Regions from separate parts of the Paenibacillus sp. FSL K6-2524 genome, predicted to be linked through region 1. Evidence: riboswitches for the same ligand, from Rfam matches in the RefSeq annotation. Region 1 holds a riboswitch; each other region holds the start of a gene.
What was found. Region 1 has a riboswitch for cyclic di-AMP ahead of NST85_RS00565 (C40 family peptidase). Riboswitches for the same ligand answer to the same signal wherever they lie in the genome.
Positions count from the first base shown of each region.

Region 2: linked by a shared signal. The riboswitch ahead of NST85_RS23650 (TrkH family potassium uptake protein) and the one ahead of NST85_RS00565 (C40 family peptidase) in region 1 are both predicted to bind cyclic di-AMP.
Region 3: linked by a shared signal. The riboswitch ahead of NST85_RS18270 (hypothetical protein) and the one ahead of NST85_RS00565 (C40 family peptidase) in region 1 are both predicted to bind cyclic di-AMP.
Region 4: linked by a shared signal. The riboswitch ahead of NST85_RS02125 (CAP domain-containing protein) and the one ahead of NST85_RS00565 (C40 family peptidase) in region 1 are both predicted to bind cyclic di-AMP.

Region 1 covers NZ_JBBOSP010000001.1:124,131-129,648, reverse strand. The annotation lists gene NST85_RS00575 (M1 family metallopeptidase) at 1-1,355, shown strand, start outside; gene NST85_RS00570 (hypothetical protein) at 1,515-2,345, shown strand; cyclic di-AMP (ydaO/yuaA leader) riboswitch at 2,576-2,710, shown strand; gene NST85_RS00565 (C40 family peptidase) at 2,717-3,208, shown strand; cyclic di-AMP (ydaO/yuaA leader) riboswitch at 3,467-3,603, shown strand; gene NST85_RS00560 (C40 family peptidase) at 3,608-4,090, shown strand; gene NST85_RS00555 (GNAT family N-acetyltransferase) at 4,451-4,972, shown strand; gene NST85_RS00550 (c-type cytochrome) at 5,113-5,469, shown strand.
Region 2 covers NZ_JBBOSP010000001.1:5,114,461-5,119,978, forward strand. The annotation lists gene NST85_RS23640 (cation:proton antiporter) at 1-373, opposite strand, end outside; gene NST85_RS23645 (potassium channel family protein) at 404-1,069, opposite strand; gene NST85_RS23650 (TrkH family potassium uptake protein) at 1,087-2,421, opposite strand; cyclic di-AMP (ydaO/yuaA leader) riboswitch at 2,495-2,658, opposite strand; gene NST85_RS23655 (CPBP family intramembrane glutamic endopeptidase) at 2,947-4,671, shown strand; gene uvrC (excinuclease ABC subunit UvrC) at 4,653-5,518, opposite strand, start outside.
Region 3 covers NZ_JBBOSP010000001.1:3,986,855-3,992,372, reverse strand. The annotation lists gene NST85_RS18295 (sensor histidine kinase) at 1-183, shown strand, start outside; gene NST85_RS18290 (ABC transporter permease) at 253-1,371, shown strand; gene NST85_RS18285 (ABC transporter ATP-binding protein) at 1,368-2,039, shown strand; gene NST85_RS18280 (hypothetical protein) at 2,053-2,421, opposite strand; gene NST85_RS18275 (hypothetical protein) at 2,637-3,044, opposite strand; gene NST85_RS18270 (hypothetical protein) at 3,031-3,558, opposite strand; cyclic di-AMP (ydaO/yuaA leader) riboswitch at 3,685-3,851, opposite strand; cyclic di-AMP (ydaO/yuaA leader) riboswitch at 4,264-4,451, shown strand; gene NST85_RS18265 (hypothetical protein) at 4,630-5,064, shown strand; gene kdpF (K(+)-transporting ATPase subunit F) at 5,192-5,269, shown strand; gene kdpA (potassium-transporting ATPase subunit KdpA) at 5,346-5,518, shown strand, end outside.
Region 4 covers NZ_JBBOSP010000001.1:489,591-495,108, forward strand. The annotation lists gene NST85_RS02115 (site-2 protease family protein) at 1-1,035, shown strand, start outside; gene NST85_RS02120 (peptidase) at 1,103-2,353, opposite strand; cyclic di-AMP (ydaO/yuaA leader) riboswitch at 2,581-2,713, shown strand; gene NST85_RS02125 (CAP domain-containing protein) at 2,720-3,511, shown strand; gene NST85_RS02130 (LacI family DNA-binding transcriptional regulator) at 3,706-4,704, shown strand; gene NST85_RS02135 (carbohydrate ABC transporter permease) at 5,398-5,518, shown strand, end outside.

The DNA of each region.
Region 1 (5,518 bases):
TGATGGCAGGGCAGTGGTTTCCGAAATTGAGTGTCTATGAACCCGCAGGCACGCGTGGTGTAGCTACAGAAGGTTGGAATCTTCATCAATATCATGGAAATTCTGAATTTTATTCTGACTTCGGCATTTATAACGTGAAGATTAATGTACCCAACAACTACACTGTAGCCGCCACCGGATTTCCGACCAAAGCTGCAGTAATAGATGGGGACCGTAAGACGGTGCAATATTATGCAGATGATGTACATGACTTTGCATGGTCGGCTTCACCTAACTTCGTCTATGCAGAGGAACCCTTTTCTTCTCCCGATGTCCCGGGTGTCCGGATCAAACTATATCTAGATCCAGCTCACAAGGATTTAAAAGAACGCTACTTCTATGCAGCCAAAGTGGCATTATCTAATTTCAGTAAATGGTATGGGCAATATCCTTATTCTACCCTATCTATTGTTGTCCCGCCCGCCGAAGGCAATGGAGCTGGTGGAATGGAGTATCCAACACTTATAACCTCTTTTGGAGCGAGCAGTGACTCTCCCGGTTACGAAGAACTTGAGCGAACTGTCATCCATGAAATTGGACATCAATATTTCTACGGTATGGTAGCGAGCAACGAATTCGAGGAGGCCTGGTTAGATGAAGGTTTCACCTCTTATATAGAAGACAAGTTAATGGAACAAGAATTCGGCATCACTGCGAACCTGCCTATTCAGGCCGCTATGATCTCCTCTCCTGTCTCACTAACACAGGTCTCATGGAAGTATGGTTCAAGTGATAACTATGCCAAAAATGTCTATTACCGCGGCAAACTAGTTCTGCGCGACATCGAGAACCAGGTCGGGAGCAAGACCATGAACCGGATTTTATCTACCTATGCGCACAAATATCGGTTCAAGCACCCCACATCGACTGATTTTCAAAAAATTGTAGAGCAGGTCACAGGACGCTCCTGGAAGCCTTATTTCAAACAATATGTATATGACGGTGAAATGGCTGATTACTCCATCAATAGCATCACCGTGAAGCCTATCAGTCAGGATAAGAGTCCATTGTACGAATCAACCGTCAGTATCAGCCGGAATGGGGCAACAACCCCCAAAGTTCCGCTACTCTTTACCTTCAAGGATGGACATACGACTCACAAAGTATGGACCGGAGAAGACAACCAAATCCAGATGAAACTGGAATATAAAGAACCCCTAGTTTGGGCTATGATTGATCCCGACTATTCACTGGTATTGGAAAATAAGCATATTAACAATTTCTTTAACGCTGACATCGATAAGACGCTCCGCACACGCTCTAATCTAGGAATCGTCAAACTATTGGAGTCCCTACTTGGATCATTCCTATGGTGATACCTAGCTCATAAAACTAAGGCTGTGCTTACGATGTAAGTTTTGCTCGATGCTTATTCAAGTTGCTACGCCCACAAAATCCATGCTTACGACGTAAGTTTTGTACGACGTCTATTCTATGGTGCTACGCTCACAAAACTTTTAGGAGGGAAGAAGGTTATGACCTATGTTCGCAGTGGATGGGGGCATCTAAAGAAGCAGTTTCCCTCCGTCATTATTCTGTTTCTATATCAACTTCTCTGGGGTTTCTTTCTGTACCGGCTAGTTGATACGGCTGTCACCTCGGTGCTACAAAGATATCCGGATCCTTCACTTAGCGACCTCAGCCGGATTCTGTTTCTTGTTGAGGGTCAAATCGGACTACGGGAAAACCCCGATATTGCAATGTACTTCTGGATTTTGGTCAGCATGGTAGCCATTCGTTTGGTACTGGCTCCTCTAATTCAAGCCGGCATCTTGTATGGATTAATGCCCCAGGAATCACGAAAATCCGGTTTGCCACTCTTTAGAGGAATGCAAGTGTTCGGGAAGCCGCTTTTTCTCTTTTATCTTCTAGAACTCATTCTTATTTTAGTCCCAGCATTTTGGATTGTACCTAAATTGAATCATCTCTGGCCTAGTTTACTGCAAACAGGAAGCGATCTTCCCACTATATTAACCATAGGGGGCTATGCGCTTGGATGGGTTTGTTACATCTGGATCCTAAGGCAATGCCTCCTGTTCGCCCAGTTTGGATATCTATTTAAAATGGGTACCTGGGGTGCCTTACTGACGTGTATAAGATATCTGTTACCAGGGATAGGCATTTCACTACTGCTAGGGATATTCAGTTTTACGGTGTTCATGTTGTTCGGTACCATCTCATGGTTCTGGACAGGTTTAATCGCACTTATTCTGCAACAATTACATCCATTATTCCGAAGCATATTTAAAGTTTGGCAAGTAACGTCTCAATATCAGCTCTGGGAAACAAAGTCACAAAAAAGTTAATTTTATTTTCTCTCTACTAACTTCCCTATTCCCTTGTAACTCTAAGACCCCCGTATCTTTACGGAGGTCTTGTTCTCTATTCACTCTGTAATTCTCGCTATTTAACTATTGCCAAAAGATACCTACCCCTGCTACAATAACAGCAGTACAATTCCAGTAACAACTTTGTAATTATTTTTGTCATCTTTAGCAGGAATTCTACTCTCGATGTAGAATATGTATTCTCGGGTGTTATATCATAGCCGAATTCCCTGACCGGGGAACGGGGGAACCATTTTGGGTGAATTGATCTCGCTTCAGAGGGATCATAGGGGACCTTCAACCGAATCCTTAAGCTAACCTCGTAGGCATTGGAAGGAGCTTGACCTGTTTTGAGAAAAAAGCTAACCGCAGTAGCAGTAGGTTGTGCCCTCTTATTTACTTTAGGAACTGGTAGCGCTTTCGCAGATTCCAAGTTGGACAGTGCTATTGACAAGGGCCTAGGTACTAAATATGTTTCGGGTGGAACTACAACATCAGGATTTGATTGTTCCGGATTCACTATGTTCGTATTTAGCAAACTCGATATCGAGTTGCCTCATCAATCAGGATCCCAATATAAGATGGGAACTGCTGTAGAAAAAGATGAGTTGAAAGCTGGCGACTTGGTGTTCTTTAACACTAGTGGCAAAGGCGTATCTCATGTAGGCGTATTTGTTGGAGACGGAAAGTTTGCTCACGCTTCTTCTTCTAAAGGAGTAGTTATCAGCAAGCTAAGTGATGATTATTATGTTAAACGCTATGTTGGAGCTAAACGTATACTCAGTACAGATAAGTTTGAAGAAGTAGCTACAGATTCACCAGATCATGATGATGTAGAATAATAGTAACAAGCAAAACCCGCAGAGGTTCCATTCGGAATCCTCCCTGCGGGTTTTTTTATTGCCCACAGGAATTATTACCACGTTAACGGGAATTATAAACGGATGGGAGACATCATTATGGGAATATCGACCAAATAGGGTGTTGAACTTGTAAAAGTTTGCTCACTTTGATACACTAATCAAAGTAAATAGTAACAACTTTGTAATCTGTCTTGTAACAGTAACTACGACTACGACTACGACTACTTTCAGGTGCACATCATTGAACAGCCGAATTCCCGGCACCGGGGAAACGGGGGATCCAGTATGGGTGAATTGATCTCGCTTCAGAGGGATCATAGGGGACCTTCAACCGAATCCTTAAGCTAACCTCGCAGGCATTGGAAGGGATTTGACATCTTGAGAAAGACTTTGACAGCAGCGGTAACTAGTTTAGCTATTTTGTTTACTATGGGAACAGGAAGTGTCTTCGCCGATACCTCAAGCAAAACACCATTAGAAACTGTAGTTAGTTCGGTATACGGTACACCCTACAAATTTGGGGGAGTTAGCACAAGCGGATTTGATTGTTCCGGATTCACTAGGTATGTCTTTAAGAAGATGGGTGTGGATCTTGCTCGTGTTTCTACAGCCCAATACCAGCAAGGTAAAGCCGTATCTAAGAGTCAACTAAAAGAAGGGGATCTCGTTTTCTTCAACACGTTAGGAAAAGGAGTATCTCATGTCGGTATTTACATCGGTGATGGAAAGTTTGCACACTCTTCATCCTCGAAGGGAATCAGTATTGATAAACTAAGCAATAGCTACTATAAAGCTCGTTATGTTGGAGCTAAGCGTATTTTGAGCCAATACAGTTACTCTGTCTATGCCGCTGAATCTTGATTTCTTTCATAAAACAAACACAAACATAAGTAATGTAAGATAAACTTTATCGCCACAATTGATTCTTGCCGGAATCTATTGTGGTTTTTCGTATTCTATTCAACAACACGGATACTCAGCAATATATGCCGGATAATCAATATTGGTTCAATCTCTCTTCTTTATAACGAAATTTTTAATTAAAAGGTTTCCGCCTTTTACTAATTTCCTTATAATGAGAATTACCCCTTCACTTCACATTTCAAACATCTCAAACATTAGAGTCTTTACAATGATATAAAATCCCGTTACAGTGAGGGTAAACTGACTCTGCTGGAGAACGCAAAATGCGGCATTCCTACGGTCCAAGGAGGCATAAAAATGGATAAACCTATTCCCCAGTTTCAGATAGCCGCTATGGAAGATAGTCACGGAGCGGAAATAAGCACATGGCGTTACGATTCCCCTTATGATGTCTATAGTTGGCTACCTTGGGAACAAATGAAAGCGCTCGATGTAGAATTCGGTAATCCAGTTTTACGGGCCGAGCAGTATGTTTCCCTATTGGATGCAAATGGAGTACTTTCTGGATTTGCCCAATACTTTCCACTAACTGATGTGACAAGACTCGGGATCGGTATGCGACCTGATTTATGTGGGCATGGTATGGGGCAGTCATTTGTATTGACGATTGTGGAGGAAGCCTTACGTCGCACACCACATCATGTCATTGATCTAGAGGTACTGACTTGGAATACTCGGGCAATCCGAGCCTACCAAAAATCCGGTTTTACGATTACAGATTTATATGAAAAATTGACTCCCGGGGGAATATCCAAGCCATTTTATTGCATGGTATACAAAGGAATTCCAACTCTTCCAGAAACGCCAACTTCAGAATGACTATGACAATCTGCACATTATTTCAAAAGATTTGAATAGTATATAAAATAAATATTACTATTTTTGACACAAACGCTTTGATCCGCTACCAGGTTCCGTTATAATAAAGGGGATAGTTTACATTTGGAGGGACGATCGGAATGCAAAAGTGGATCATGAGCGGGTTATTCTTCGTCGCGTGTGGATTAGCCCTTGTATTAATGCTCTCCTTACCAGGCAAAGAACAAGTTGCACAAGAAAATAAACCTCAAATGCCAGAAGTTACGTTAAGCGCAGAGCACGCAGAAACCGTTGTCGCGACAAGTTGTATTAGTTGTCACGGGGATCAGCTAGAAGGAAATGTGGGACCAAATCTACAGAAGATTGGTGCCGAGTTATCCGCAGAGCAACTCTACGCAATCATCAATAAAGGTAAAGGTAATATGCCTGCATTCAAAGATAGACTAAAGGACGAAGAAATTGCCAATGTCGCACTATGGCTAGCAGAGAAAAAATAGCATAATTTACAGAATCGCAGGGAAGGCCCGCGAGGAGCATGTTATCATC
Region 2 (5,518 bases), 5.0 Mb from region 1:
CAAAGACCCAGTCTACACCAAACAAATAATGAACACTCGTACCAACCACCGCCATAGTAATCAATACACCCGGCACGCTAAGCAGTGATAGTGTAATCCATACTTTTCGCAGCTCACTGAGTTTCAAACTGCGGCCTCCGTCAAACAATATAAACACCGAACCAACCGTTAGAATCATCTGATTAACCAGGGAGCCACTCGGCTCGTGGATTAATTTCAATCCTGGACCGAGTAGCATACCCACAGCAATAAATATTGCAACATCCGGCAGCTTCAGCCAGGAAGCCAGCTTTCCTGCAAACATCCCAACGCAAATAACAAATAGCAGCAGCATAATATCATCCGAAATTATTTTACCTACAGCCGATTCCATTTCAGTCACACTCCAACCATAGGATCATAACTAATCTTCATTAATGACAGCTTTAAAGTCCTCAATATTTTTATTAGATCCTATAATTACCATAATGTCGCCCGTAATCAATTGGTCCATAGCGGTCGGAGCTACGATAATTCCGCTTTTTTTATGAATAGCTACGATACTGCATCCAAACCGAACGCGTGGATTAAGCTCGCCAATACTCTTACTTTCAAGACAAGCTGGAACTATCATTTCGACAATACTGTATTCTTTGGATAATTCAATAAAATCCAGTAAATTCGGATTCACAAGCTGGTGAGCAACCCGAATCCCCATATCACGTTCTGGAAAAATCACACGATCCACTCCGAGTCGCTCAAGTGCCCGTCCATGTAAAACAGAGATGGCCTTAGCAACTACGGTTTTGATTCCTAAATCCTTCAATAAGATCGCGGTTAGGATACTCCGCTGAATATCACTACCCATGGCCACGATGCCACAATCAAAATTGCGAACTCCTAACGACTTAAGTACCTCTTCTTCCGTGGTATCTGCCACTACGGCATGCGTAAGACGATTACTGAGTTCATTAACTATTTCTTCGTTATGATCAATCCCGAGAACCTCGTACCCGAGATCCATCAATTCCAATGCGAGGCTAGAACCAAACCGTCCAAGTCCAATCACTACAAACTGCTGCTTTTTCATTTTTTTCGTCAATCCCCTTATCCAATAATCATTTTACCTTCTGGATAGCGATAAAGTTCTTTACCCTTTTTTGGTCCCAGTGCATAAGCTAACGTTAAAGGCCCAAGCCTTCCAGCAAACATGGTGAAGCTAATTATAATTTTACCAATGAGCGTCAGTTTACCTGTAATCCCCATCGATAGCCCTACTGTACCAAATGCGGATGTTGCCTCGAATAGTATACTCAAAAAACTAACATCCTCAGTAGTGGATAATATCATGGAGACAACAATGACGAGAAATAACGACAACATCGTGATCGTCACAGCCTTGAATATTCGTTCTTGTGCCAGACGGTACTTAAACAATACCAGGTCTTCCCGTCCACGGATCATTGAAAGGACAGCACCAACAAGTATAGTGAACGTTGTCGTCTTTATCCCGCCCCCTGTGGAACCAGGTGACGCACCGATGAACATCAGAATGATCATAAAGAACTGTGTTGCTTGTCGTAACGCAGCAATGTCCAGTGTATTTGCTCCCGCCGTACGTGGTGTGACGGACTGGAAGAATGCGCTCCATATCTTTACACCCCAGCTCAGGGGTTCAAGCGTCTTAGGGTTTGTAAATTCAAATATAAAGATCACAAGCGCACCAATTAGGATAAGTGTAGTTGTCATCGTTAATACCACCTTAGAATGAAGCGATAATCTACGGCGGCGACGGAAGTCGATTAAATCGGACATCACGATAAAGCCAATACCACCGGCGACGATTAAGAACATCGTGACGAAATTGACGATAGGATCCCCTACATACATCGTTAAACTCTGATACCCACCAAATAGATCAAAGCCAGCATTATTAAACATTGCAACCGCATGAAAGATACCAAAGTAAATAGCTCGACCCCAAGGCATATCGAAGGCCCAACGAATCGTATAGACTAACGCCGCACAAGACTCAATCACTAACGAATACATCAATACTTTACGGATTAGACGAACAATACCCTCCATTGAGTTTTGATTCATTGCTTCCTGGAGTACCAATCGATCTTTCAATGAAATTTTTCGCTTGAGTGCAAAAGTGAATAAGGTTGCCATAGTCATAAAACCTAAGCCCCCGACCTGAATCAGGAGCATAATTACGACCTGGCCAAAGGTAGTGAAATGGGTTCCCGTATCAACCACGATCAATCCCGTTACACATGTAGCCGAAGTTGCCGTAAAGAGTGCATCAACAAAGGGGAGTGTTTCACCTGTTGTACTCGCAATTGGGAGCATCAATAATAGCGCTCCGACCATAATTATCGCGGCAAATCCGAACACCAATATCCGCGGCGGGGAAAGTTTAAACCATTTAGACAACACATGTTCACCTCATCACGTTAATAAAAAGAACAATAAAAAAAGACACTGGAAATCCAATGCCTTGCGGTGGTTGGGCTCCTGCTGCAAAGGCCTACGAGGTTAGCTGACGGATTCGGGCATGCACAGTTGCCCTATTCACTTCATCACTGGAAATAATTCAATCCAAGATTCGAAGTAAAATTCACCCCTACAGATTGGTTCCCCCATTTTCACATGGAAATTTGGCCAAATATTATTTTCATTTATTTACATTCATTTCAGTCAAATGGATTATAATCTTTATTCTTCCCTATCACAAAGCTTCATTTCCATGAAAAACATTGAAAAAAACCTAAAAGAGGCGAAACGCTGTTCCACGTCATCCCTTCTCCCAGCTTTGCTAAGCCTTACCGATGTTATTGCGGCTTTTCAACATTTCGTTCTCACTTATGGCGAATGTTTTCACCCTGTGTTATCTTTACTGAGACGAATATGAAGCGAATTGATCTAAATTTGAATAAAATTTCATTTTAAAGGGGTTTTATAATGAATGCTGCTGTTAAACCATTCGGACGCAAACTAAAAACGAGTACACTTTGGATATTGGCCTCACTAGGACTCGTTATTTTTGTACTCTTACAAGTTCTCCCTACCACTGTCTCAGAGTCACTTCAAGTCGAGCAAACGAAAAATATCATTTCGAAAGACGAAGCAAAGCAATCTGCTGTAAACTTTATGGAATCAACTCTCGGTATTTCAGGAAACTTAAATGAAACCTTAGTTACATATGAGACCTATTCAGAGGTCTATGGTTATTTATCCAAGGAAAAATTAATGGAATCGTATCTGAAAACTTATGATAAACAGTTCCCTTTGGAATTGTTCCGCGTTCGTTTTGAAAATCCTGATGAAATCCACTCTGCGGTAACAGTAGATGTGCATATGACAACAGGGCAAGTCGTTGGTTTCGAGAAAATTGCTTCCGCTAGCAATTCAACTAAAGATTTGATGCTTGAACTAAGCTCCGAATCATCAACAACTACCTTAATGGCCAAAGCTAGAGAAGGTAATTTAAGTCTGGAAGAAAAAGATGCATTGGCGACCCCTTACCTGAAATCATTTGGATTCACTAAAGATAAATTGATCCTAGCTTCTGGGGAAGAGGAGATCGGGATTCAATATCAACTTCAAGACAACGAAATAGGGAAATCTAAAGGATTCATCGATATCCGCTTCGAGTTTGGAGCAGTCTCTTCAATGGAGACCTATTTCAGCACTCCTGAGTCTCACATCGACTACGTGGATGCTCAGACGAGATTAGCATACTGGCTCACGTTTGGAGGGTATGCTTTATTTACTTTAGTACTTGGTATTCTAGCCATCGTATTCAGCGCCAAGACTCGGCCCCATTCTTCTTTTAAGCGTGGGATATTTCTATCCAGTCTTTACTTTATACTCTCTATAATAGGTGCAATAAATATGCTTCCCTATCTGCAAAAAGAAGGCGTGGACCCGATATTCCTAATCATCGGATTCCTAGTACAAGGTATACTGACCTTGACTATGGCTGCCTCCGTCTACTTCTCACTTGTTGGAGGGGATGGTCTATTAAAGAAGAATGGCCTTAATCTGTGGGCACGTTCTAAGGAACCCGGATATGGGCGTCATGTCCTGAGCTCTATGGCTGATGGTTACGCTTGGGCCTTTATTCTACTTGGTCTACAGTCCATCATATTCGTTATCTTGGATAAAACCATTCATTTCTGGTCAACGTCAGACGCTACACAATCACCTTACAATCTGTTATATCCGTTATTATTTCCTTTACTCGCTTGGGTTGCCGGTATTGGTGAAGAAGCTGTATATCGTCTGTTTGGAATTCCCATGCTCAAAAAGATCGTTCGTAACACATTCGTTGCCAGTCTCATTACAACCATGATCTGGGCTTTCGGACATACATTATATCCAATCTATCCTGTCATAACACGTCCTATTGAATTAGGAGTTATCGGATTATTATTCAGCTTCATCTTCCTGCGTTATGGCTTCATCGCGGCTGTCTTCTCACACGTAATATTTGATAGTATCTTAATGGCACTTAGCCTCATCTTTATGGGAGGATCGATTAACTTGGTGGCAGGATTGTTCTATATTATTCTTCCTGCTATCGTTGCTTATGTGATTTATCTATTCAACCCACCGGGAAAGGAACGAAGAACTCCTTTGATACAAAAAAAGAGAGGAGCCGTTGATTACGACTCCTCATCCTGAAGGGCATTAATAATTTGATTGGCGAGCTTCTCGCCGATCGACAGGGGCCGAAAGTCTTCGACTGAGGCCTCTTTTATTTTTTTAAGTGAGCCAAAATGCTTCAGCAAAAGTTTGCGACGTTTCTCACCAACGCCAGAAATAGCATCCAGACGTGAGGTAACCATCGACTTGGCACGTTGCTCACGGTGAAATGAAATAGCAAACCGGTGTACCTCGTCCTGAATCCGTTGCAACAAGTAGAACTCCTGACTGTCACGTGGCAAGTGAACTGGCTCTGGTGGGTCACCTACCATCAATTGAGCCGTCTTATGCTTGGCATCCTTAACGAGACCACACACAGGGATATACAACCCCAGCTCATTCTGTAGTACATCGACAGCTGCCGAGATTTGCCCCTTCCCTCCATCTACAACGATCAGGTCAGGCATTTGCAGATTGTCCTTCAGCACCCGTTCGTACCGGCGACGAATGACTTCACGCATCGTCTCATAATCGTCTGGTCCCTGAACGGTTCGAACTTTATATTTACGATACTCCTTCTTAGCTGGCTTCCCATCAATGAAGACGATCATAGCCGACACAGGATTCGTTCCCTGAATATTGGAGTTATCAAAAGCTTCGATTCTTGAAACTGATTCGAGACCAATACTCCGGCCCAGATTCTCCGCAGCCTTTGAAGTCCGCTCTTCATCTCGTTCAATCAGCTTGAACTTCTCGTCAATCGAGACGCGGGCATTATCCTCAGCCATCGTCACCATCTGCTTCTTAAGCCCCCGCTGAGGCACGAGAACCTTCACACCGAGCCATTGCTGTAGCGCTGCAGCTCCGCTCGCCGGGTCCAATGATT
Region 3 (5,518 bases), 3.9 Mb from region 1:
GATTTACCTAATATCTTCGACCGTTTCTTTAAGGCGGATCGGGTGCGAACTCGTGAAAGTAACGGTACGGGGCTCGGACTTTCCATTGTTCAAAAAATTGTTCATGCTCACAACGGGTCGATTCAAGTAGCTAGTAAGCTAGGAGAAGGAACCGTATTTACCGTGACTTTGCCGTATTTGTAATTTGTTATTCATATTCCGTTCATGTTTCCCTCCTAAACTAGAGTCATAGAGACAAGGAGGGAAATTTTTATGTTCTTAGCACTAAGAGAAATGCGACACTCGAAGGTTAGATACATTTTTATAATGGTCATTATGTTGTTAGTCTCTTTTCTGGTTCTATTCGTAACCGGTTTGGCGAAGGGACTTGCTGACGCGAATATCTCGGCAATCGAAAGTATGTCAAATAATCATTTCGTGATGCAGGGGGATGCGGAGCAGAAATTTAGACGTTCGCAACTGGGTGAAGATGATTTGAACAAAGTCCGCTCGATTGTAGGAGAAGAGAACGCAACTCCAATTGCAATGCAAATGAGTGCAGTTACAGTTGAAGGACTGGATACGAAATCGGATGTTACCTTTTTTGCAGTAGATATGGCAGGAGCACTCTCACCTAAAGTTGTGGAAGGTGAAGCTGTCACCAATGATGACAATGGGAATGTCTTGGTGGATTCTAAGTTAGCTGATGCAGGATTGAAGATTGGTAGCACCATTAAAGATCAATCGACGGGAATGACTCTGACGGTTACGGGAATTGTCAAAAATCAGTCCTATAGCCATACTCCGGTTATTTTTATGAATATTCATGACTGGCAAACCATGAAAGGGCTGATGTCTCAGGACCCTGAGATATTGAAATCATCCCTGTTTAATGCTATTGCACTAGATGTCACTTCTGATCAAGCAACGGCGTTATCGGGGAAAGTGGACAACTTGGAAGTGATGACACAAAAAGAAGCTGTTTCTAATATTCCAGGTTATGCGGAAGAGCAAAAATCACTCTTGCTGATGATATCCTTTTTATATGTTATTGGTGCATTCGTTCTAGCAGTCTTCTTCTATGTCCTAACGATTCAAAAGACCAGTCAATTTGGGATATTGAAAGCCATGGGAACGAAGACAGCATATCTCGCAAGAAGTGTGGTAGGACAGGTTTTAATCTTATCTGTTGTAAGTCTTAGTGTGAGTCTGTTGTTGACATGGGGATTAATGTCAATCCTTCCTGAATCCATGCCGTTCCAGATGAATCTGTCTACCGCTTTATTAACAAGTGGTCTGTTTGTGGTCACGTCCTTGTTAGGATCACTTATTTCAGTAACTCAGGTTGCTAAAGTAGATGCATTGGAAGCTATTGGGAGGGTTGGAGCATGAGTTCAAAATTGATAATGAAGCAAGTTACAAAGACCTTTGGTGACGGAGATTCAACGATCTCAATCCTTAACCGTTTAAACCTCGAAGTTAATGAAGGAGAGTTTGTAGCTGTTCTTGGTCCTTCTGGTTCTGGTAAGAGTACGTTCTTGTCAACGGCGGGTGCGCTGTTATCTCCAACGAGTGGAGAGATCATTCTGGACGGAGAGTCTCTGACTGGAAAAAGTAAGCAGGAGCTTACTTCAATACGCTTGCATAAAATTGGGTTTATGTTTCAAAGCGCGAATCTACTGCCTTATTTAAAAGTACAAGAACAGTTGTTATATGTGGCAAGGCTTACTGGGATGAATTCCAAGGAAGCGAAAGACCGTTCCGAGCGTTTATTGAAACGTCTGGATATATGGGAACGTCGTAATTTTTATCCCGAGAAGTTATCTGGAGGGGAGAAACAACGGGTAGCTATAGCTCGGGCATGGATGAACAATCCTGCGATTCTGTTCGCAGATGAGCCAACAGCCAGCTTGGATTTCAAGCGAGGTAGACAAGTGGTGCAAATGATAGCTGATGAAGTGAAATCAGAAGGTAAATCAGCTGTCATGGTTACGCATGACGAGCGAATGTTAGAGTGGTGTGACCGTGTGTTGCACTTACAGGATGGAGTGCTTGTGTAAAGAATTCATCCACTTATATTTTTAAAATAGGGGTGTTCCACAAACCATGTGAATGGTTACTGGGATGCCCCTTTTTGTTAGCTTGTTCACGTTCTTTTCTGAGCTGCGCTTTCAGTATAGGAACACTTTGTCCAAGTATGCATTGAATATCGGCTAAGGGGAGCTTCATCCCGTACCATAGAAACTTCAGGACTCTCTCGTTAAGAGCCTCAGTAGATCGTAGGGGATCGCTCGTCAGTCCTTCAGAGCATTGACGTATACAAAATTGATAAGCTTGCAAAGAGAACTGACGAGGATTCCAATCCGCTTGAGAAAAGGGCTCGTAGAGCTCTAAAAAGGTACACGTTGTTACTTCTTCCGCTGCAAAGGATTCTTCCAACATCACATAACTAAGGGAGTATATTGAATTCGCGTACTTGTGTACGTATTTTGCATACATCTTATTGTTGCTATGGAGTTTTCGTAGTAAGGGAGACTTGTTCATTGTAAAAGTCCTCTCTAAAGATAAATTGTGATAAATTTATAAAATCGAGAAGTAGGCCGTAGATTTATCGATTAAATTTGTTGTATTTAGATCAAAGTGAGGCTGCTTCGGGATTAAGACCTTCGGCAATGCTTTAATAAAATTGAATGATTGCGGTACTCCCATAATTCTGCACCCACAGCAATTCTGTGCTGTACATATTTGACTTGAGCAAGTTTCAGTAAGGCAGTCTGAACCAATTCAAACTGATTTTTCGCCCAATCAGAGTCTTTATGACGAACAATCTCCAACGCTTCTTCAAGTGTACTATTCCGGATATTCATTAGGAAGGAACCCCATCTAATTAAATCCACTGCTGTATCATCCGCAGAAAGGATACATTCAGCAAAGCCACATTTTTTACCACAAGAAAGCTTAAGGACAACATGCCAGCATCGTTCTGATTGTCTTGTCCCACTCAGAAGAAATGGGGGAGAATCAAAAGCAAAGAGTTCTATTTGCGAAAGTTTATTCTGATTCATTTAGCGTTCCTCCTGAGGATTCCATAAGTTTAAGATCCACATGATGGGTGAATTTAACCTTTTCTATAAAAGCGAACAGTTCGGATTCACTCTCACAGACAGCAGTATGCTCCAGCCATATCCGGTATCTCTTTTTATGAATAGCAGATAGATGTAAAGGAAAGATCTTGCGAGATCTTACGATATACCAACCGGAGGCAACATCCTTCCAAGGTGCTCTAAAGACATTGGAGAGTGGAAATCTGAGTCGTGTAGACCAATCCTGTTTCTGCTGCTTATCCCGAATGCTTCTATACACCTCGCGTACAATGTTTGGATCCATGCATTTCTCACAAGATGAATGGTTACTAAACTGGCGAAGCACCTCTATTTTGTTCTCACCAAATCCGTAACCCACAATATATCGCTGATTATTATCCTCATACCATAGCGCCCCGAAGCATAAGTAGCTTAGACTTACGGGTTCAAGCATGTTTTGATGTATCCCCAAATAATAAACCTTTTTTCCATTCAAAGTGACTCATCCCTTTGCAACTCTTTCATTGTAGGCATCAAAAAAACCGCAGACAGAGTAGGACCTCTGCTGCGGTTTGCGATTACAGGGACAAATAAACCTGACGCAAATGCGTGGCGAATGAAGGGTCTCTCTCTATGCGCTTACGAGGTTAGCTGTCGGATTCGGGCGGTGAGAGTCGCCCTACCTTATGAGACTACAAATCATCTCCTTCGGATTCACCCCAGTAGGCCTTATCGGCCTGATGGTTCCCCCGTTTCCCGCGGAACGCGGTAATTCAGCGTGTGTTCCTCAGAATGATACTATGGCTTGAATCCTTTTGTAAAAGTCAAAAGTTATCTCTTAAGTCAGGGTTAAACCAAATTCGGGCAACAACGGAGAAAAAATGGACTAAAAGCATATATGTGACCTATTACAAGGCCTCTACCTCTCTCAGGCTCGGTTTCTTGATTTATAGGTTTTTGAGTGGTCAAAGTCCCCATTTTCTATTCTGTATTAAATTTATCACAATCATTACCATTTTCGCGATAATCATTGCAAACTCACGAAAATAAGAGAGATAAGGAGTATAGATATCAAGTAAGCGCTCTCCAATATGTATTTAGTTTCGAATTTGCATTTTTTTGGCAACAATCGCATTTTACAATAAATCAGCTTGAATGTATGATTACTCCTGTTTCCATCACACAATTCAAAAAACAATCGAATATTTATCCGCTTAATTTCCGTTAAGGAAAGCGGGGGAACCAACAATGGGCATCCGATGTGAGAGTCGGAGCCGATTATGGGGTGAATCCTGTAAATGATGCATGAGTAGTGCATTGATACAGGTAGGGCGACTCTCACCGCCCGAATCCGACAGCTAACCTCGTAAGCGTATGGAGAGAGGATGAGTGCAATGTGACGGCTTTTGAGTCACAGAGGATTTCCTCTGTGGCTTTTTGTTGTGCCATTTTATGAAAATTATTTACAGGTACCGTCTAATGACGTGACACAGTGATTGGGAACTGTGTCCGAAAATGATGACTGATCAAAGGATCGTTCGGAGATTTTCGTTGCCTCCTTATGTGCTTGAGAAAGGGAAAGATAGAGATGGCGAAAGAAGAATATGTAGTTGTATGGGCACCAACAAAGGCCGGAGAAAATTTCATAAAATTATTGAAATTCAAAGGCATTAAGGTAGCAGGGATAACCAACAGTCAAATGGGCAAAAGTCGGCTAGAAGAATTGGGAATCGAGCATTGTATTTTGGCAGATACGAGTCATCCGAATACGTGGAATCTCCCGCCGTTCCCGGTAGGAAGAGTATATCTGTTTGAGAGCAGCCTTACGTTATGTTGTCGTTACATTCAGATGTGCCGCTCATGGACGAGAAAACCCATTTTTGTAATCACAACTTCTATAAATCCGCGATTAGTGTATAAGGGGCTTGGGGCGAAATATGTAATTTATTCTCACAGCGGTGATGTGGCCTTTCTGGCAGACAAATCCGCCCTATTAGAATAATGAAAGGAGTGTGATGAACCATGATGGATCTGTATATGGTGGTTGCATTAGCAGTTATATACGGTTTGTTTTATGGATTTACGACTTGGTGCGAACGTGTAATTGAAGATACGGGGAGGAATGAATTGTGATTCTGATTATCTCGATTACCTTTTTATTGTTCCTATATTTAGTGTATGCCTTGATTTATCCGGAAAAATTTTAATTTCATAATAACGTAACTCTAAATATTGTAGAAGTTTTAGGCAATATAAGCCTAATTATAGGAGGGTCAGTCATTCATGGGCATTTTACAAATCGTTGTTGTAATCGGAATCCTGCTGTTACTGGTTAAGCCGATGGGCACTTATTTATTTCATGTATTTTCCAATGAGCCGAATCGTACGGATAAATGGTTTTCGCGTATTGAAAAGGGCATCTATTCCTTGATTGGATTGAAAAAACGGGATCGAAT
Region 4 (5,518 bases), 370 kb from region 1:
AATTTACTGAAGTGGCTGGGAGGGGCGGGGGTCTTTCTTCTTCTCAAAGGCAAGGCGCTGCTTTCTGTTCTTAAATTCAGTAAATTTGCTGGACCCGTAATTTCTATGATGGTGTCGGTAGGCGCCTACGCATTAATCTATCCATGGAGTTTTGCTATTGGGTTTGTATTGTTGTTACTTGTTCATGAGCTAGGTCATGTTATCGCAGCGAAACAGAAGGGACTGCCGGTCAGTGCACCGTTATTTATTCCCTTTGTTGGTGCATTAATATCTATGAAACAACGACCGTTGGATGCGCAAACCGAAGCTTATATCGCCTTTGGGGGACCTCTTCTCGGGACAGTTGGTGCGACGGCTGTTTTTTGGGCGGCTTTGTATTTTGATCATCCCTTACTATATTCACTTGCTTATGTTGGCTTTTTTCTGAATCTCATCAATTTACTTCCGATCCATCCGCTTGATGGAGGACGGATTTCTACTGCAGTTTCACGCTGGTTATGGTTGGTTGGATTAGTGGGTGGTTTGGTCGTTATTTTTTATATGCGATCGTTTTTATTCTTCATTATTTGGGCACTATTTGCTTATGATTTATTCAATAAGTATATTCGGCGGCGTAAGAATCATAAAAATCATTTCATCATGAAGAGTTTTGTAATACCGCTTACGCAACTGCAAAGTGAAGGATACATGATACCTGGACCTGAGCACAAAAGGAATTTACCATTTGCTACGTATAGCGACCTGAACCGACAGCAACATGTGACCATCTTCTGGGAGAGCCTAGGACTCCGAGGCATAGCACAACTTCCGCAGCAAAGTATTATTCATAAAGTAAGTGTAGCTGGAGTGGATCAGGTTTATTTGGAGGACGGACCACATCTCAAGGTGAATTGTGAGATAAACTTTACCGTTTACGATAATGATAAGTACTATGATGTGCCCACAAATGTACGTTGGAAATACGGTATCAGTTATTTTTGTTTAGCCGGACTATTAGGGATTATGATGTATATGGTGCAATCTAATCATCTTTGATATATCTTCGAAAAAAACAAGCCGAACTCCCAAATGGGAGATCGGCTTGTTCTATTTAATGATTCAATTATTGATTAGGAGCTGCCATGCTGTCATCTTGAGTGATAATTACAATTTCAGCATTCGTGATACCTGGCAATGATCTAGTCATCATGGATGAGTGGTAGGCAACAATTTTCATACCTGCTTTCAATTCTACTTGACCACCAAGTATAGAGATCACTTTAGTATCTTCCGAGATATTCAAAATGACATCGTTTTGACGAGAGTTGTCAGAACCTACATTTACATATACTTGGTCTTTTGCTACATCGTCTGTTGCAGAGATTGTACCCTCAATTTTGTTGGTTGCTTCTGCCTTAACGACGATTTTGTCAGCATGTGTTTGGCCTGGGAAGCTAAGTGCCATCACTGGACCATAGTAAGCATCAACACGAACATCAGCTTTCAATGCATCTTTAGTTAATGTATTACCTTCTTCGTCAACGATTTGAGTTTTCTCATCAACGGAAAGCATGACATAATCGGTTCCGCCTTGTTTCATTGCGCTTCCGATCAAAGTGATTCTGTGATCCTCTACATTTGTAATAATACCGTTCGTACCGGCAACCTCCTCTTGAACGGACTCTTCTACTTCTGTATTCACCACGACATAGTTGGTTGTGGATTGAGCTGGAATGCTCATAGTTACAGCAGGTCCATAAAATGCTTTGACACTCATGCCAACTTTGATATCAGCGGCTTTGATGGCTTTACCATTTTGATCAATAATTACAGCTTTGTTGGCAAAGTGTAATACCATCGTGTCCTCGTTCGAGTTATAGATGTCTTTACCTGTTACAACAATTCCGTTTTCTTGCACTTCGGTTACCTTACCGTCAATTCCAGTGAAGCTTTGGTCTTGAACAATAAGTGTCAATGCGGTTCCGCGTGCTGGAATACTTTTTGTGATACTAGGACTGTAAAATGCTTTAACGGCTTTCTTCTCATCCATAATCGTTTGTAGAGCTACGCGTTTACCTTTAGAATCTATAATTTTAGTATCTTTAGTGATGGAAAGAACGATTTCGCTTTGATCGGATGGTGTAACACCACGACCTGTTACGGTAATGAACTTGCCGGTTTTATCATTTGTAAAGTCAGTAATTTGCCCCATAGTACCTGAAATCACTTTGAGTTGGCTCAGAATGTTACCAAGGCTAATTTGTCCGTAATGAGCTGGTGCAGCGGTTGGGATGCTTTGTGCATTTGCTGCCACTGGCATAGCTGCCATCGTTAGAATAGATGCTGTTGCTATTACTTTATACATTTTGTTCATTTGTCATACCTCCATTATTTGTGTAGATATTCAACCTAGGTGCTTGGAAAGTTAATTTAAGCCAAATAGGCTTGTTTATATAATTCTAGACGGTGAGGTCCCGTGAAATGTTGCAGTTTGTATGGGAATCTCTTTAGATTTCATATATTTACTATGGGTATATGTGTATCAATTAACATTAATTTAGAAGTGATTCGAGTTGGGATCCATGTTACGATTTGGACGTACCAAAAATCATGCCGAAGCCCATTCGGGCACGGGGGAACCATTTATTGGGGTGAAGTCGCAAGCATGTGACAAGGGGAATCCACTTTGACCCGAACCCGTCAGCTAACCTCGTAGGCTACAAAGGGAGAGATTTATTTTATGAAGTACAAGTTTAAAAATATGGTTATCACCGGAGCTCTTATTCTAGCACCAGTTCTAGCGGCAAGCCCGACAATGGCTGCTCCGAAAGATGTGGCTACTCAGGTTCCGAATTTTAATATGATAAACATTGAAAGCTACGGCTTTTATTTTAATACTCAGAACTGGTCTGAGCTTTTGGATAAGCTAGGACTTAATATTAAGCCTGTTATCTCACAACCAGATGTTACATTACCGGACAATAGCAAGCCTGAATCTAGTACTCCGGAATCTAGCAAACCGGAAACTAGTGATCCGGTGAAACCAAGTACTCCAGTAGAACCGAGTACTCCAGTAGTGCCAAGCACTCCAGTGAAACCAAGTACACCAGCACCAGAACCATCAAATCCTGGAACAGGAACGGATAATGGGGATCAAGCTGTGAAGGATGATTTTGCTGCACAAGTGGTTGATCTAGTGAACCAAGAACGTGCTAAGGTAGGACTTCAACCTTTGAAATCCGATTCTGCACTTACTAATGTCGCGATGCTGAAAGCGAAAGATATGTATAACAACAATTATTTCGACCATAATTCGCCGACTCTTGGATCTCCGTTTGATTTGATGAACGCGCAAGGTATTCAATATCGTACGGCTGGTGAGAATATTGCCAAAGGGCAACGTACACCAGCAGAAGTGATGAATGCATGGATGAATAGCGATGGTCACCGTAAAAACATTCTAAGTGCTAATTACACTACAATCGGTGTAGCGTACTATAATGGTGTGTGGGTACAAGAATTTATCGGATAATAATAACTTTGGAATGGAAGCCTGCAGGTATACCTGCGGGCTTTTTTTGTGTTAAAAATGACGACAAAGTTAACGTTTTGAGCCACTTTAAAACAATAAATAATAATCCTATGTAAATACCTATGTTATATGTGAAATGTGGCGCAAAATGTGGTATGTTAATGTAAATTGTGTTAAAACGGGAGCGGTTTCTAATGAAAGTGAGCATTTTCGATGTTGCCAAAAAGTCGGGTCTGTCGGTCGTTACGGTATCCAGGGTATTGAATAATGCGACATCTGTACGGCCGAAGAATAGGGAACGAGTATTACAGGCGATGAAAGACCTGGATTACCGCCCGAATGCATCTGCTCGAAGCCTGGCAAGTGGCAAAACCGGTATTATCGGGCTAATGTTGAACACATTACATGATACTGTTCTTGATGCTGTAATTACGGAGATTAACGATTACTTAGCGGAGCATGATTATTTCTTGGCGCTTTCTATTTCACAGCATGAAGACACATTCCACCGTTCCTTATTTCAGGAAGATCGGGTAGATGGAGTGATCTTGTTGTCTCCAACAGATCCGGACATGTATATAATGGAACTTAAGAAGAGAAAAATCCCTTTTGTCATCCTGGATAATCAGCAGCGTACTCCTTCGGCCCCTTCAGTTATTATAAACAATTTCAAAGGTGGCTATGATGCGACAAAGCATCTGATCGATCTTGGGCATACTGAGATTGCTCACGTAAGTGGACCTAGCCTAGTCACAAGTAGCGAGGATCGGGAGAAAGGGTATTTGTTTGCGCTCGAAGAGGCAGGACTGAAGCCATTTGGTATTGAACAAGGGAATTTCAATATTCCCTCAGGTTACAATGTCGCGAGGCGTTGGATTGAATCGGGCACGTTACCTACTGCGGTTTTCGCAGCAGATGATTTTATGGCGATTGGTGTAATGGATGCATTTAAGAATGAGGGAATCCGAATTCCCCAAGATGTATCGATTGTTGGATTTGATGACCAAGTATATGCCGATGAGTTTCATCCATCATTGACGACGATTCGTGTACCATTCAAAAAGATCGGGAGGCAGGGCGTAAATATCCTGCTGAATTTAATCAAGGATCCGTCCAAACGAAATGCGACTGTGGAACTTGATCCGAAGTTAATTGTGAGAGAATCCTCAGGGGTGCCACGGCACTCTTCATAAATAAACAGAATTCAAGCATAATGCCAAATGGGATAAGCTTTATATCTGGAGTCTTCTAGGTTGCTACTTTTGTAGTATACCTGAAGGCTCCTTTTTTATTTGTATAATTAATAATCATTTCATGAACGCAATATGGTGTCGCAGGGTGTGTGGTTATGTCTTATTATTATGCAAAAAAGGATGCTTGCACAAAGTGTAAGTTTAACCGTTTAAACTTAAAAGCATATATTTTGTGATTATTTACACCTTCTATTTTTATAAAATAGTGCAGTTTTTGTGTAGGAAAAGGCGGAATCGTATTAAAAAGGAGTATTGAACAAAGATGAAGACTATTGTGTTATATAACATAACATAAAAGAATGGATTAAGACAATGATAATGAAATTAGGTTGGGTTTTAATAAAAATATAACGTTATATGTAATGTAATTATGTTGAGTTCATCAAAAAGATATTTAAATCATCGTATTTAGTATTATTGGATCTATATTGTTAGACGATAATTAGAATACATGACATCGATAAAGCGCTTTAATTTATTATTTAATCGAAAAACTCAGTTTATTTTTAAAAAGGTATTGTCAAACATCATGAATATGATTATTATAAGCTCATAACATATAAAGTTAAAGCCCTTTAACTTTATGAACAACATCTTGGTAAAGCAAAATAAAAAAGGGGAGGGATTGTAAGGATGAAATTATCTGAGTCCAAGCGCGAGAATTTTTATTTCTACCTATTCATCTTGCCGTGGTTAATCGGATTTTTAGTCTTTGCGTTATATCCAATTTTAGCATCACTGTATTATAGCTTTA